One region of the Pusillimonas sp. SM2304 genome, then DNA from elsewhere that is predicted to be linked to it. Evidence: predicted binding sites of a transcription regulator. Region 1 holds the regulator's gene; the other holds the start of a gene.
What was found. Region 1 encodes HrcA, which represses chaperone genes, less so after heat shock. Its sites were predicted from a motif close to TTAGCACTCNNNNNNNNNGAGTGCTAA; they were not measured.

Region 1 (7,635 bases):
GCACAGGCGTTTCCACCGCCACATGGCAGTACAAATCACCCGGATAGCTGGCGCGCAGCCCGCGTATCCCCTTGCCCCGCAAGCGGAAAGTCTTGCCCGTCTGCGTGCCTTCCGGAATCGTGATCTCGCCCCGTCCAGCCAGCGTCGGCACCTCCAGTTCTCCACCCAATGCCGCGGTGGTGAATGGAATGGTCAATTCGCAGTGCAAGTCCTCGCCATCGCGCTGGAATATACCGTGCGGCTTCAAATGGATTTCAACATACAGGTCGCCCGGAGGCCCCCCGTTGACACCCGGCTCGCCATTGCCGGACGAGCGAATGCGCATGCCATCGTCGATACCCGCGGGAATCTTCACCTGCAGCGTCTTGTTCTTGCGCGTGCGTCCCACGCCGTCGCAGGACACGCAGGGATCGGTGATTTCCTTGCCGGTGCCATGACACGTCGGGCAGGTCTGCTGCACACTGAAGAAACCCTGCTGCATGCGGACCGTACCGGCGCCGTCGCATGTGTGGCAGGTCTTGGGATGCGTGCCGGGCTTGGCGCCCGACCCGTGGCAGACATCGCAGGTTTCCCAACTGGGTACGCGGATTTCGGTATCGAAGCCATTGGCGGCCTGCTCCAGGCTGATATCCAGCGTGTATTTCAGGTCGGCGCCCCGATAGACTTGCGGGCCGCCGCGCCGGCCACCGCCGCCGCCGAAGATTTCGCCAAAGATGTCGCCAAACGCATCGGCAAAGCCGGCGCCGCCCATGCCGCCCCCGCCCATCCCTGCGTTGGGATCCACGCCCGCGTGCCCGAACCTGTCGTACGCGCTGCGCTTCTGCTCGTCGGACAGCATTTCGTAGGCCTCTTTGACCTCTTTGAATTTTTCCTCGGCTTCCTTGCTGTCCGGATTGCGGTCCGGATGGTACTTCATAGCCAGCTTGCGATAAGCTTTTTTCAGCTCATCATCGGAGGCGTTTTTCGCTACGCCCAGGATTTCATAATAGTCGCGTTTTGCCATGTGAATTGCTTGCGTCTAAGACGTCTGCTCTTTTTTATCTGAATAAGAAGGCCCGATTTCCGGTAAAAACACCAGAAACCGGGCTCAAGACCGCTATGCGCGACGTTTACTGATCGCGTTTGACTTCCTTGAAGTCGGCATCGACCACGTCATCGTCGACAGGCTTGGCGGCGTCGGCCGCGCCAGCCTGCGCGGCGGCCTGCGCCTGCATATCGGCATACATCTTCTCGCCCAGCTTTTGGGAAGCCGTGGAAAGCGCCTCGACCTTGGCCTCGATGGCGGCCTTGTCGCCGTCCTTCAAGGTTTCTTCGAGCTCTTTCAGGGCCGCTTCGATGGCTTCCTTCTCGGCCGCTTCAAGCTTGTCGCCATATTCTTCCAGCGACTTGCGGGTCGAATGCAGCAGGGAATCGGCCTGGTTGCGGGTCAGCGCCAGCTCGGCAATGCGGTGATCTTCCTCGGCATTGGCCTCGGCATCTTTCACCATGCGTTCGATTTCATCGTCGCTCAAGCCCGAATTGGCCTTGATGGTGATTTTGTTTTCCTTGCCTGTGCCTTTGTCCTTGGCCGACACGTGCAGGATGCCGTTGGCGTCAATATCGAAGGTCACTTCAATTTGAGGCGTGCCGCGCGCCGCAGGCGGAATGCCTTCCAGATTGAACTCGCCCAGGCCTTTGTTGCCGGCGGCAATTTCACGCTCGCCCTGGAATACCTTGATCGTCACGGCGGGCTGGTTGTCGTCGGCCGTGGAAAACACTTGCGAGAACCGGGTCGGGATCGTGGTGTTTTTCTGGATCATCTTGGTCATGACGCCGCCCAGGGTTTCAATACCCAGGGACAAGGGGGTCACGTCCAGCAGCAGCACGTCTTTGCGGTCGCCCGACAACACCGAACCCTGAATGGCGGCGCCAGCGGCGACGGCCTCGTCGGGGTTGACGTCTTTGCGGGGCTCCTTGCCAAAGAATTCCTTGACCTTCTCTTGGACCTTGGGCATGCGGGTCATGCCGCCGACCAGGATGACGTCGTCGATTTCAGAGGCTTTGACACCGGCGTCCTTGATGGCGATGCGGCAAGGCTCGATGGTGCGCTCGATCAGCTCTTCGACCAGCGCTTCCAGCTTGGCGCGCGTGATCTTCAGGTTCAGGTGCTTGGGACCGGACGCATCGGCCGTGATGTACGGCAGGTTGATTTCGGTCTGCTGCGCCGAGGAGAGCTCGATCTTGGCCTTTTCGGCGGATTCCTTCAAACGCTGCAAGGCCAGCACGTCTTTGGACAGATCGACACCGCTTTCCTTCTGGAACTCGGCAATGATGTAGTCGATGATGCGCTGGTCGAAGTCTTCGCCGCCCAGGAAGGTATCGCCGTTGGTCGACAGCACTTCGAATTGCTTCTCGCCGTCGACGTCCGCGATTTCAATGATGGATACGTCGAAGGTACCGCCGCCCAGGTCATAGACGGCAATCTTGCGATCGCCCTTTTCGGTCTTGTCCATGCCAAAGGCCAACGCCGCCGCCGTGGGCTCGTTGATGATGCGCTTGACGTCCAGGCCTGCGATGCGGCCGGCGTCTTTAGTTGCCTGGCGCTGGCTGTCGTTGAAGTAAGCGGGGACGGTAATGACGGCTTCAGTGATCTCTTCACCCAAATAGTCTTCCGCCGTTTTCTTCATCTTGCGCAGCACGTCGGCCGACACTTGGGGAGGCGCCAGCTTCTTGCCTTGCGCTTCGACCCATGCGTCGCCGTTGTCGGCCTTGACAATGCCATAGGGCATCAGGTTGATGTCCTTCTGCACGGCCTTTTCGTCAAACTTGCGGCCAATAAGCCGCTTGACGGCGTACAGCGTGTTCTTGGGATTGGTGACCGCCTGGCGCTTGGCCGGGGCCCCGACGAGGATCTCGCCGTCTTGCATATAAGCCACGATGGAAGGCGTGGTGCGTGTGCCTTCGGCATTTTCAATGATCTTGACGCTGCTGCCGTCCAGGACAGCCACACAGCTGTTGGTCGTACCCAGGTCAATACCGATAATCTTGCCCATATCTATATCCTGCTAAAAATTTTGAATTTGTGGAAACTGCCTGATGGTTCTTAATTGGGGCCCGCCGCTGCGATTTCAAGCCTTGACCCTGCAAATTTTGTATTTCTTGTGCGCTGGAGCGGGTTTTTGGGCCAAAAACCGTGTTTTTTCAGCTAAAAACAGCCCTGGCCGCCCCAAAACCTGAAACGGCGCTTTACGCGGCGGGCTGGCCCGACGACACCATCACCAGCGCCGGGCGCAATACGCGATCGGCAATGGTGTAGCCCTTCTGCAGCAATTGGACGACAGTGCCTTCGGGCAGGCCGGACGGCACCGAGGAAATCGCCTGGTGCACATGCGGATCGAACTTGTCGCCCTCGGCGGGCGCCACTTCTTTCAACAGATTGCGTTCGAACGCGCTATTGAGCTGGCGCAAGGTGGCTTCTACGCCCTCTTTCCAGGCTTCTGCCGTTTGGTCGGTCAGCGCCAGCGCGGCCTCGAGACTGTCCCGAACGGGAATCAGGCTTTCGGCAAACGACTCGGTACCGAACTTCCGGGCCTTGGCCACGTCTTCCTGGGCGCGGCGGCGGATATTCTCGGTTTCGGCCTTGGCGCGCAGCAACTCTTCATGATATTGCGCCACTTTTTCCTGTGACTCGGACAGCAAAGTGGCCCAGTCTTCTTCGGCCTCGGCCTGGACTTGCTGCCCGGACGCCTGCGCGTCGGCATCGCCTGATGCTTCTTGCGCTTGGTTGACTTCCAGTTGCTCGGAAGTATCGACCGACGGGTCTTGCTGTTTGGTATCCCGGGGCTCTTGGGGTGCCGACATAAAAAATCTCCACATCTGAACTATGCAATTCCATAAAAATGGGGGCAGCCGCCCCCATTTCAAGACCACGCAAAACGCGCCTTTAACGAGCCAGTTTACACCCAGCCCGCCAAGTGCTTTCCAATCAGCGCCGCAAAACCGGCCGTCCAATCGGCGTCGTCATTCAGGCAGGGCAAGTACCGGAATTGCCGCCCGCCCTCGGCCAGGAAAGCATCGCGGCACTGCATCTGGATTTCCTCCATGGTTTCCAGGCAGTCGGCCAGGAAGCCCGGACACATGACGTCCACCTGCCCGATGCCGTCACGCGCCCATTGCCGCAGCGTGGGCTCGGTATAGGGTTCCAGCCATTTTTCGGCGCCGAAACGGCTTTGGAACGCCACGTGAACCAGGCCGCCGTCCGCCCCCAGCGCCTGCCTGAGCAGCGCGGCGGTTTCCATGCAGTCGCGATAGTACGGATCGCCCTGCTCGACGGTCCGGCGCGGCAAGCCATGGAAACTGAGCAACAGGCGCTGCGGCTTGCCGTGCTGCGCCCAATAATTGCGCACCTGCCCGGCCAACGCGCCGATATAGGCGGGATCATCGTGATAACGCTTGATAAAGCGAAACTCGGGCTGGTCGCGCAAAGCGGCGGCGTGGGACGCCACGCGGTCCACGGCGGTGGCGGTCGTGCTGGCCGCATACTGCGGATACATGGGCGCCACCAGAATCCGCTGGCAACCGGCCGCCCGGAGCCGGTCAATGGCGCTGGCGATGGACGGATTGCCGTAGCGCATGCCCAGCTCCACCCGGACGTCCCTGCCCTGGGCCGCCAGATGCTGCTGCACCCCCTGCGCCTGGGCCTGGCTCCAGACCAGCAAGGGCGAGCCCTGCTCCAGCCAGATTTCCCGGTAGCGCGGCGCCAGCGCTTGCGGGCGGCGCGTCAGGATGAAGGCGCGCAAAATCACCTGCCACAGCCACTGCGGAATCTCGATGACGCGCGGATCGGACAGGAACTCCGCCAGATAGCGCCGAATCGACCCTGCGGTGGGCTCGTCAGGCGTGCCCAGATTGACCAGCAGGACACCGGCCGGACCTGGATCGCGCGGCGGCGGCTCGGTGCTGAAGGCATGCGGATCGGCCGGCTCCGGCAAATAAGGTGAAGCGAACAACTTGAACATAGATGACAGGACCTGATTATTGTGGCGGACGCAGCACGGCCGGCGGCACACCGGAAGGCGGCCGCCCTTAGAGCTGATTGTGGCTGAGTGCGTTGGAAAGCAGGCGCGCCGTGATATCCACGATGGGGATGACACGCTCGTAGGACATGCGCGACGGGCCGATGACCCCCAGCGTGCCCACCACCGTGCCATCCACCCCGTAGGGCGCGGTAATGACCGATACATCGTCCATGGGAACCAACTGCGAATCGCCGCCTATGTAGATCTGGACGCCCTGGGCGCGGCTGGATACGTCCAGCAGCTGCAACAGGTCGGTTTTCTTTTCAAACAGGGAAAACATGCGGCGCAGCCTATCCATGTCGGAGGCGATTTCGGAGATGTCCAGCAATTTGCTTTCGCCGGAAATGACCAGGGATTCGTCCGAGTCCGCTGTCGCGGTGCCCGCTTCGACCGCCGCCTGCATGAGCCGTGAAATATCGGCCTGCAGGGAGGAAAGCTCGTCGGTAATGGCCAGCCTGACCTGCTCGAAAGACATGCCCGCAAAATGCTGGTTGAAGAAATTGCTGGCCTCGATCAGTTCCTGTTCGAGATAATCCCGGGACACGAACAGAATACGGTTCTGCACATCGCCGTCGGGCGTGACAATAATCAGCAAGACTCTTTTTTCGGACAGGCGGATGAACTCGATCTGCCGAAACACCTGGGCCCGCTTGGGCGCCAGCACGACCCCCGCAAACTGCGACAGGTTGGACAATAGCGTCGCCGCCGCCGTGACCGCCCGGCCCGGCTCGGCGGCAGGCAATATCTGGCGGACCTGGCTGGGCAGGACTTCGAAGCGCTGCACCGCCAGCAGCCGGTCCACGAACAGGCGATAGCCCTTGGGGGTGGGAATCCGGCCGGCGGAGGTATGCGGGCTATGAATCAGGCCCAGATCTTCAAGATCGGCCATGACGTTGCGGATGGTCGCAGGCGACAGGTCGAACATTTTGGATAATGTGCGCGACCCCACAGGCTGCCCATCGGCAATATATTTTTCTATGAGCGCTTTTAAAAGCGCATTGGCTCTATCATCCATGACGCCATTTTATGTGTAATGTTGCGGACACGGGTTTTTATACCTACAGCCATCCGTTCTCAGGAACAATATAATCAATCAGTCTGTATTATTCCATCAATTAAGAAGGTGTCCGCCTTATGCACTTCAAAACCATCGCAATCATTGGCCGATATCAAGATACCGGCCTTGATGCGCCCTTGCGCAAGCTCGCCGGCATGCTGCAAGCTGAAGGCTGTAAGGTGCTTATCGAAACCGATACCGCCCGCAACACGGGCATCACCGAACACACGGTTGCCTCATACCAGGAAATCGGCCAGCAGGCGGACCTGGCCGTGGTCATGGGGGGCGACGGCACCATGCTGGGCGCGGCCCGCCAACTGGCCTACAACAATGTCGCCCTGATCGGCATCAACCATGGCCGCCTGGGGTTCATTACCGACATCCCGCTGCAAAGCGCCAACGACGCGCTGAACAGCGTCCTGCACGGCAACTACAACGCCGAAGACCGCGTCCTGCTCGAAGGCCGCGTCGTGCGCGACGGCGAAACCATGTATTCAGGCCTGGCCCTGAACGACGTGGTGCTGAACCGCGCCGGCCGCGGCGGGATGATCGAAGTCCATGTCGAATTCGACGGCGTCTTCATGTACAGCCAGCGCGCCGACGGCCTGATCGTCGCCACCCCCACGGGCTCCACCGCCTATTCCCTGTCGGCCAACGGCCCGGTCGTGCACCCCAGGCTGAACGCCATCCTGCTGGTCCCGGTCGCCCCCCAAACCCTGTCCAACCGGCCCATCGTGCTGCCCGACAGCGGCACACTGAGCCTGACCATCACCGCCCTGGGCCGGGTCGAATCGGGCGCCAGCGTCCACTTCGACATGCAGACCTGGTCCGAATGCCAGCCGGGCGACCGCATCGACGTGCGCCGGGCCCAGCATGCGGTCCGCTTCATCCACCCCACCGGGTACAGTTTCTTTTCCACCTTGCGCCGCAAACTGTACTGGAATCACATGCCCCAGCCTTCGGACGAGACTGAATAAACCTATGCTGCGATCCCTGCATATACGCGACTTCGTCATTGTCGATCAGGCAGAGATACCGTTCGAGACGGGCTTTACCGTGTTTTCGGGCGAAACGGGGGCGGGCAAGTCCATACTCATCGACGCCCTGTCGCTGGCCCTGGGCGCCCGCGGCGATGCTTCCGTCCTGCGCGACGGCGCCGCACGCGCCGATATCTCGGCTGTCTTCGAGCCCCCGGCCAGCCTGCATGCCTGGCTGCACGAACACGAGTTCGACGCCGACGACGCGCTCATCCTGCGCCGGGTCATCGACACTCAAGGGCGCAGCCGCGCCTTCGTCAATGGCCTGCCGGTCACCTTGGGCCAATTGCGCGAACTGGGCGAACAACTGGTCGACATCCATGGCCAGCATGCCCACCAAAGCCTGCTGAAAACCGCCAGCCAGCGCGAACTGCTCGACACGCAAGGCGGCCATCTGGCCCTGTCCCGGCAGGTACAACAGGCCTGGCAGCACTGGCAGCAGGCTGAAAAAACCCTGGCCGCCGCCCTGGCCAACGCCGCCACC
Region 2 (7,635 bases), on a different contig from region 1:
CGCTCCAGCGCACGGGCCATGCGCCCCAGATAGGCTTCCTGGAGCCATTGGGCAAAGACGGGATACTGCAGGCTCATGGCCTGCAGGGCGCTTTCCAGCAGGACCAGGCGGTGCTTGTGCGCTTCGATGATGATGCCGGTGGCCTCCGGCCCCAGCAAGGGCTGGATCTCTTTTTCAGCAAAACGGATCAGTTGCTGCGCCACCGAGCGCTTGCACATCAGATTGGTGAATCGCTTGGCCAGCTCACGCCTGAGCCACTCCTGGAAGCCGAACAGATAGTGCAGGCGCAACGCCAGGCGGAAGTTCGACGAATAGCGCAAGTCGGCGGCAATGGCCGCCTCGAAGCCCTGCAGGCCGCCGGCGCGCACCGCATCGCTCAGCCGCTCGGCCCGGGCCAGCAGCGATTCGGCCGTGCGCCAGTCAACCACCTGCGCCTTCAGCGTATCGAAAAACAGTTCTTCTTCGCGGGCCGCGACCACCGCCAGGCCCATGGATACTTTCTGATCCAGCGACAATTGCGCCAGCTCGCCGCCATCCACACTGGCCAGGGTCGCATCGAACACCGATTGCACCCGGTCCCGGGCATCTTGGCCGATATGCTCATATTCGGCAATTTCCTGGGTCTTTTCCCGCAGGTCCTCCAGCGCCACCACCACCGCCTGGTTGCGCAAGGTTCGCTCGAAAGGCGAAAGCTGGTTAAGCCCCAACCGGCCTATCAGCTTTCTAAGGCTGACACCATTGATGAACAAGGTCATCAACACAAAGCCCGTGGTGGCCACCGCAATGAACTGCCGCGCCTCATAGGGCACATTGTGCTGCTCGGTGACCGCCAGCGCCAGCGCCAGCGATACCGCGCCACGCAGCCCGCCCCACCACATGACAATACGGTAGGCCGGGCTGACCTTGGTGCCGAAGCGCGTCAGGCCCAGCAGCGGCAACACGCCAAATACCATCAATGCCCGCGCCAGCAGCGTCACGGCAAACACCAGCAGCACCAGCAGGACCTGGGTCCAGGTGATGTCGGCCATCATGCGCGGGATCAGCATGGCTGCAAACACGAAGATAAGGGAGTTGGCCCAGAAGCCAAACTGCGACCACGAACTGGACAATTGCTCGAATGTGGCGGGCGACATGCGGGTGCGGCCGGTTGAACCGACGACCAGGCCGGCAATGACCGTGGCCACCACCCCCGATACCCCCAGATAATGCTCGGAGATATAGAAAGTCAGGTAGGCCAGCGCGACCGTCAGGGTGATTTCGGCAGTGGGCCAGCCCCGCAGCCAGATGAACAGGCCGCTGGCCAGGCGGCCCATCAGGAAACCAGCCAAACCGCCCCCGATAAAGCTGAATACAAAGCTGTAGAACACCTTGCCGGTGGACAAAGTGCCGCCCCCATACATGACGGTCAGCAACACCGAGTACAAGGCAATGGACGCCGCATCATTGAACAGCGACTCGCCTTCGACCAGCGTGGTCAGGCGCTTGGGCGCGCCCACTTCGCGAAACACGCCCACCACGGCAATCGGGTCGGTGGTCGCCACGATCGCGCCCAGCATCAGGCAAACCACCAGGCCATAGCCCGATACCGCGCTGATGGAAAAGCCCACGGCAAGCGTGCAGACCACCACCGCCACAATCGCCATCATCAGGATAGGCCCGATATCGTCCAGCAAGCGCCGCACGTTCATGGACAGGGCCGTCTCGAAAAGCAGAATGGGCAAGAAGACGAACAAGAAGGTTTCCGATGAAACCTCGAAGTTCTGCAGCGAATCCAGGAAGTCGGACATGACCAGAGGCGCCCAGCCATGGACATGGATGATCAAGCCCAGCACAAAGCCCACAATGGCCAGCAACACTGAGTAGGGCAGATGCAAGCGGCCCGCGACCGGCGGCATGAAGGACACCAGGGCCAGCAAGCCGGCCAGGCCAAAAACCAGGTGTCCTATCTGCATTGTTGTGTTCCTTGCCCGTGTCTACCGACGGAAACCCAAGGATATCGCTTTTTTTCAGCCGTTTCGTGTTCGGGCGAAAGTTTTTTTCGGCCCCGCATCGCATGGACAGGCGGCAGGCAGCCGCCCTATGCAGAAACAGTCAGCCGAAGCTCAGTGCCGCGGCGGGCGCCGGGCGGCCAAGCAGGAAGCCCTGCAGCAGATCGCAGCCTTGCTCGGCCAGGAAGTCCTGCTGCGCGTCTGTTTCAACGCCCTCGGCGGTGACGGTCAGCCCCAGCGTCTTGCCCAGGCCGATAATGGCCGAGACAATGGCGGCGTCTTCCTGGCCGCCTTGCAGGTTGTTCACGAAATCGCGGTCGATCTTCAGTTCACTGGCCGGCAGGCGTTTCAGATAGACCAGGCTGGAGTAGCCCGTCCCGAAGTCGTCGATCGAAATCATGACCCCCAGCGCGCGCAATTGCTGCAGCATACGCAAGCTGTGCTCGACATCCTGCATGGCCATGGATTCGGTGATTTCCAGGGTCAGATACTGGGGCGGCAGCGCATGCCGGGCCAGGCACGCACTGATATCATCGACCAGGCGGGTGCTGCAGAACTGCAGGGCGGACAGATTGACGGACATCTGGATCAGCTTGCCCTGCCGGTGCCATTCGGCCAACTGGCGGCAGGCTTCGTCCAGTATCCACAGGCCCAGCTCGATGATCAGGCCGGAACGCTCGGCCAAGGGGATGAAGACATCCGGCCCGATGAGGCCCTGGGTGGGATGCGCCCAGCGGACCAGGGCTTCCACACCGACCAGTTTCTTGTCCGCCGCGTTGTATTTGGGCTGGTACAGCAGATAGAACTCGTTGCGCCCCAGACCCGGAGCCAGCGCCTGTAACAACTGCAGTTGGCTCTGGGCCAGCACGTTCATGGCGGGCTCGAAGAAACAATAGTCGTTACGGCCCTGTTCCTTGGCGTGGTACATGGCCGCGTCGGCATTGGATACCAGGGAATCGAAGTCGGCGCCGTCTTCCGGGTACAGGGCAATGCCCAGACTGGTGGAGATGCGCAGGTCCTGCCCATCGATCCGGACCGGCTGACGGATCAGTTCAATCAGGCGCCGGGCAACGGCCTCGGCGTCTTCGCGGGTTTCAATGTGAATCAGGAGGACGAACTCATCGCCGCCCAGGCGCGCAACGGTATCCGCATGGCGCTGGGCGGTACACAAGCGGCGCGCCACTTCGATGAGCAGCAGGTCGCCCATATGGTGGCCGAAAGCATCGTTGACGGCCTTGAAACCGTCCAGGTCCATGAAGATCACGGCGAACCGGGCGCGCGGCCCGATCGCCTGGGCCAAGCGGTCGCGAAGCAGCAGCCGGTTGGGCAGTTTGGTCAGCGAATCGTGCAGGGCCAAGTGAGTCAGCTCGCGATTGGCGTGCGCCAGCGATTTGGCCAGCACCGCTGTGCGCGACTCCAGGCGCTGGTCCAGCACGGATATGATCAAGGCAATGGCCAGGACGCCCAGCGAGCCAAGGACGATCAGGCTTGCCAGCCATTCGGTCTGCAGCCCATCTTGCGCCGCGCCGCAAATGCTGCCGACAGGAAAGCGGGCGGCAGCCATGCCGATATAGTGCATGCCGACAATGCTTGCACCGATCAGCAGGGCAGCCGCCAGGCGCAACCAGCGGGCGTGGCGCTGCGTGGAACGCAGGATGTGAATGATATACAGCCCGACACCCGATGCCACGACGGCGACAGTGACCGACAGGGCCAGGAGCCAAGGGTTGTAATCGATACCCGGCTGCATCTGCATCGAGGCCATGCCGGTATAGTGCATGCTCGCGATGCCGCCGCCCATCACCAGGGCGCCGGTCGCCAGCAGGTGCATCGGGAGCCGGGAGCGCGCGGTCAGCCAGAGCGCAAAAGCCGAAGCGGCGACCGCAATAAACCATGACAGCAATGTAATGGCCGGGTCGTAGCCCATAGGCATGGGCAGACTGAAAGCCAGCATGCCCACGAAATGCATGGACCAGACACCCGTGCCCATGGCGCAGGCGCCTCCGGCCAGCCACCAGCGCGAGACACGATCGCGCGTCGAGGCAATGCGCCGCGCCATATCGATGGCGGTATAGGCCGCCACGACGGCCACGACAATCGACATGGCCACCAGAGCGGGGGCGTAAGTGCCTTGCATCATGAGAAGGGTATGTGTTTGGGAAGGGATAAAACGTTAACGACAGGCTTGCCCATTTATTAAGGGGCCGGGCTTGCAATGATTCCATCGCCGCCCTGTTGCGCGCCCCGCATGAGCGAAGCCCGCTGCATTATACTGATCCTGCGGCGCTACCCCTTCCCCCCATCACAGGACGCACACCCATGCCAGAACTGTCCAACCTGCTTGCATTTGGCCTGATTTCACTGGGCATGGTCCTCACGCCCGGCCCGAACATGATCTATCTTATTTCGCGGTCGATCTGCCAGGGCCGCGCTGCCGGGCTCATTTCCCTGGGCGGCGTGGCAATGGGCTTCGTCTTTTATATGCTTTGCGCGGCATTGGGCATTACCGCGCTCGTCCTGGCGGTTCCCTATGCATATGACGCATTACGCATCGGAGGCGCGCTCTATTTGCTGTACTTGGCATGGCAGGCGGTCAAGCCGGGCGGCCACTCGCCGTTCCATGTGCGCGAATTGCCCAAGGACAGCCCGCGCAAGCTATTCACCATGGGGTTTGTCACCAATCTGCTGAACCCCAAGATTGCCATCATGTACTTGTCGCTGCTACCCCAGTTCATCAGCCCCGCGGATCAAGCAAGCATACTCACGCAATCCCTGGTACTGGGCTTTACCCAAATTATGATCAGCATGAGCGTCAATGCCCTGATTGCCATCATGGCCGGCTCGATCGCGGTCTTTCTTGCCGGCCGGCCCGTGTGGCAGGTCGTGCAGCGCTGGCTCATGGGCACCGTCCTGGCCGGCCTGGCCGTGCGCATGGCTATGGAAGGACGGCGCTGAACGAAAAAATGGGACACCTGGAGGTGTCCCATAAAACATCCGCTTCAAAAGGGAGGGGAAGAGGAGAAGCCGAAGCGGATGATGAACGATGCCTCGCGCATCGTGATGCAAACACATCGCTCATAGGAAGTTAGTCAGGCCAACTGCGAATAAGTTCTGCTTCCGCCGACTTAAGGTGTAAAAAATTATATCTATGCGCTAATCCGCCAGCGCCGTACGCAGCTTCTTGAATGCCGCGGCTTCAATCTGCCTTACCCGCTCGGCCGATATGCCATATTCGGCGGCCAGCTCGTGCAAGGTTGCCCCGCCGTCATCCTGCAGCCAGCGGGCCTGCACAATATGACGCGAACGCGCATCCAGCCCGTCCAGGGCATCGGCCAGGCCGGCACCCTGCAAGGCATCGTAGGCGCGCCGTTCGAGCACGCGCGAGGGCTCTTGCTGCCCCTCGTCCGACAAGTAGGTGATAGGCGCGTAATGGTCTTCGTCGTCGTTGGGACTTTCCAGCGCCAATTCACGCCCGGACATGCGGACTTCCATTTCGGAGACGTCTTCGGGACGCACATTCAGTTCGCGCGCGATCTCGTTGACCTGCTCGGTGTCCAGTGTTTGCCCATCGGGGCGCATGCGGCGCAAATTGAAGAACAGCTTGCGTTGCGCTTTGGTGGTGGCCACCTTGACCAGGCGCCAGTTGCGCACAATATATTCGTGGATTTCAGCCTTGATCCAATGCACGGCAAACGACACCAGGCGTACGCCGCGATCAGGGTCGAAACGTTTTACCGCCTTCATGAGGCCAACATTGCCTTCCTGAATAAGGTCGGCATGCGCCAGCCCATAGCCCAAGTACTGGCGCGCAATGGAAACGACCAGGCGCAAATGCGAGGTGATCAGTTGGCGCGCGGCATCAAGGTCGGAGTCGTCGCGCAGGCGCTTGCCCAAATTCGTTTCTTCCTCTTGCGTGAGCATGGGCAGACGATTGACAGCGCTGATATAGGCTTCGATCGTGCCTAAAGCACCCGGATTCGAGATCGCCATGGCCAATTGATTGTTGGACAGGGCTAAAGATTGCGAACGATGAGTCATCAGACGAGGGATCCCCCTGAAAAAAGCGATGTTTATCATTATATTAGCACTCTGGATGGCTGAGTGCTAATACAAGAACATTTTGACACATGATATATCTGTAAGAGCCGTTTTTTGATGAAAAGTTCATGTCCAAAGCGCATTTTGGCTGTTTTTTTGGGCGAAAACCGTGTCATGTCAAAACCAGGCACGCCGCTGCCATAGCGACCGATCCGGGCGCTTCAGTGCGCAATAATGGCCCGCAGCATGTCGACCAGCCGGTCGGCGTGGTCGGCGTCGAGTTTGGACAACACGCGCCGCTGGTGCGCCAGCGCCTGCTCGCACAACCCACTGATCAGCTTCGCGCCTTTCGGTGTGATCGTCACCATGGTCTGGCGCCGGTCGCTGCGTGCCGTCTGCAGGCTGATATACCCCTGCGAGGCCAAGCCGGGCAGCACTTTGCTGAGCGTGGGCTGCTTGGTGACGGCCAGTTCAGCCAGCCTGCCGACGGTTTCGCCTTCGCCATCGATCAGGCTGCCCAGCACCCGCCACTCGGTGACTGTCAGGCCCGCTTTCCTGACCTCCACATGGAATTCCGCCGAAATTCGATGGCTCGCCTGCGCCAGCACCGACGCCAGGTAACGATGCACAAAACGAGTCGACCCATCAGCTTGCATGACAACATTCCTATATGCGGACAGAACCAGGCGCCCCGTGCGCCCTGGCGTATGCAAGTTTAATAGTAGCCTGCAAATGCCTGTTTCCGTACGTCGGACGCACCAATTTAATGGTAAGTACTTATACACAAGCACCTGTTCTGTATATTAAATTTTGCCTATACATGAATTTTCATGATTTTTATTGACGCGCTGTCGCTTGAAGCCTAAAGTATCTGGGACAAGCAAAAGAACAGACACAACATTGCGTCGTCCCGGAGGCAACATGGCAGAGCGTTCATTCAAGAAAGAGGTACAGCAGCTGCGTATCGGCGAAGGCCAGGAATTCCGGGGCGAAGGCATACTGGCCGTCACCAAGGGTTTGCTGCAATCGGGCGTGGGCTATGTGGCGGGCTATCAGGGCTCGCCCATCTCGCACCTGATGGACGTGCTGGCCGATGCGCAAGAGATCCTGGATGAACTGGGCGTGCATTTCGAGGCCAGCGCTTCGGAAGCCACCGCCGCGGCCACCTTGGCGGCGTCCGTCATGTACCCGATACGCGGCGCCGTCACCTGGAAATCCACCGTGGGGACCAACGTCGCCTCGGATGCGCTGGCCAACCTGGCGTCAGGCGGGGTCACGGGCGGCGCCCTGGTCATCGTGGGCGAAGACTACGGCGAAGGCTCTTCCATCATGCAAGAGCGCACCCATGCCTTTGCCATGAAATCGCAAATCTGGCTGCTTGACCCCCGGCCCAATCTGGAAAGCATGGTCAAGGCGGTGGAAGACGGCTTCCAGCTGTCTGAAGCCAGCAACACGCCGGTGATCCTGCAACTGCGCATACGCGGCTGCCATGTACACGGGCGCTTCACCGCCAAAGACAATCGGCGCCCCGCCATGACGCTGAGCCAGGCCATGGACCAGCCGGTGCGCGACACCAACCGCATTGTGCTGCCGCCCGCCTCGTTTCAGC

Region 2: the regulator HrcA is predicted to act here: its motif matches at 6,070-6,096, upstream of rpoH (RNA polymerase sigma factor RpoH).

Annotation. Positions count from the first base shown of each region.
Region 1 is NZ_JAVLUJ010000002.1:253,287-260,921, reverse strand. Features, by position in the region: gene dnaJ (molecular chaperone DnaJ) at 1-1,003, opposite strand, end outside; gene dnaK (molecular chaperone DnaK) at 1,110-3,032, opposite strand; gene grpE (nucleotide exchange factor GrpE) at 3,226-3,840, opposite strand; gene hemH (ferrochelatase) at 3,936-4,997, opposite strand; gene hrcA (heat-inducible transcriptional repressor HrcA) at 5,065-6,072, opposite strand; gene RE432_RS10190 (NAD kinase) at 6,192-7,091, shown strand; gene recN (DNA repair protein RecN) at 7,096-7,635, shown strand, end outside.
Region 2 is NZ_JAVLUJ010000001.1:789,384-797,018, forward strand. Features, by position in the region: gene RE432_RS03680 (cation:proton antiporter) at 1-1,952, opposite strand, end outside; gene RE432_RS03685 (EAL domain-containing protein) at 2,092-4,128, opposite strand; gene RE432_RS03690 (LysE family translocator) at 4,308-4,943, shown strand; gene rpoH (RNA polymerase sigma factor RpoH) at 5,142-6,026, opposite strand; gene RE432_RS03700 (MarR family transcriptional regulator) at 6,248-6,682, opposite strand; gene RE432_RS03705 (indolepyruvate ferredoxin oxidoreductase subunit alpha) at 6,948-7,635, shown strand, end outside.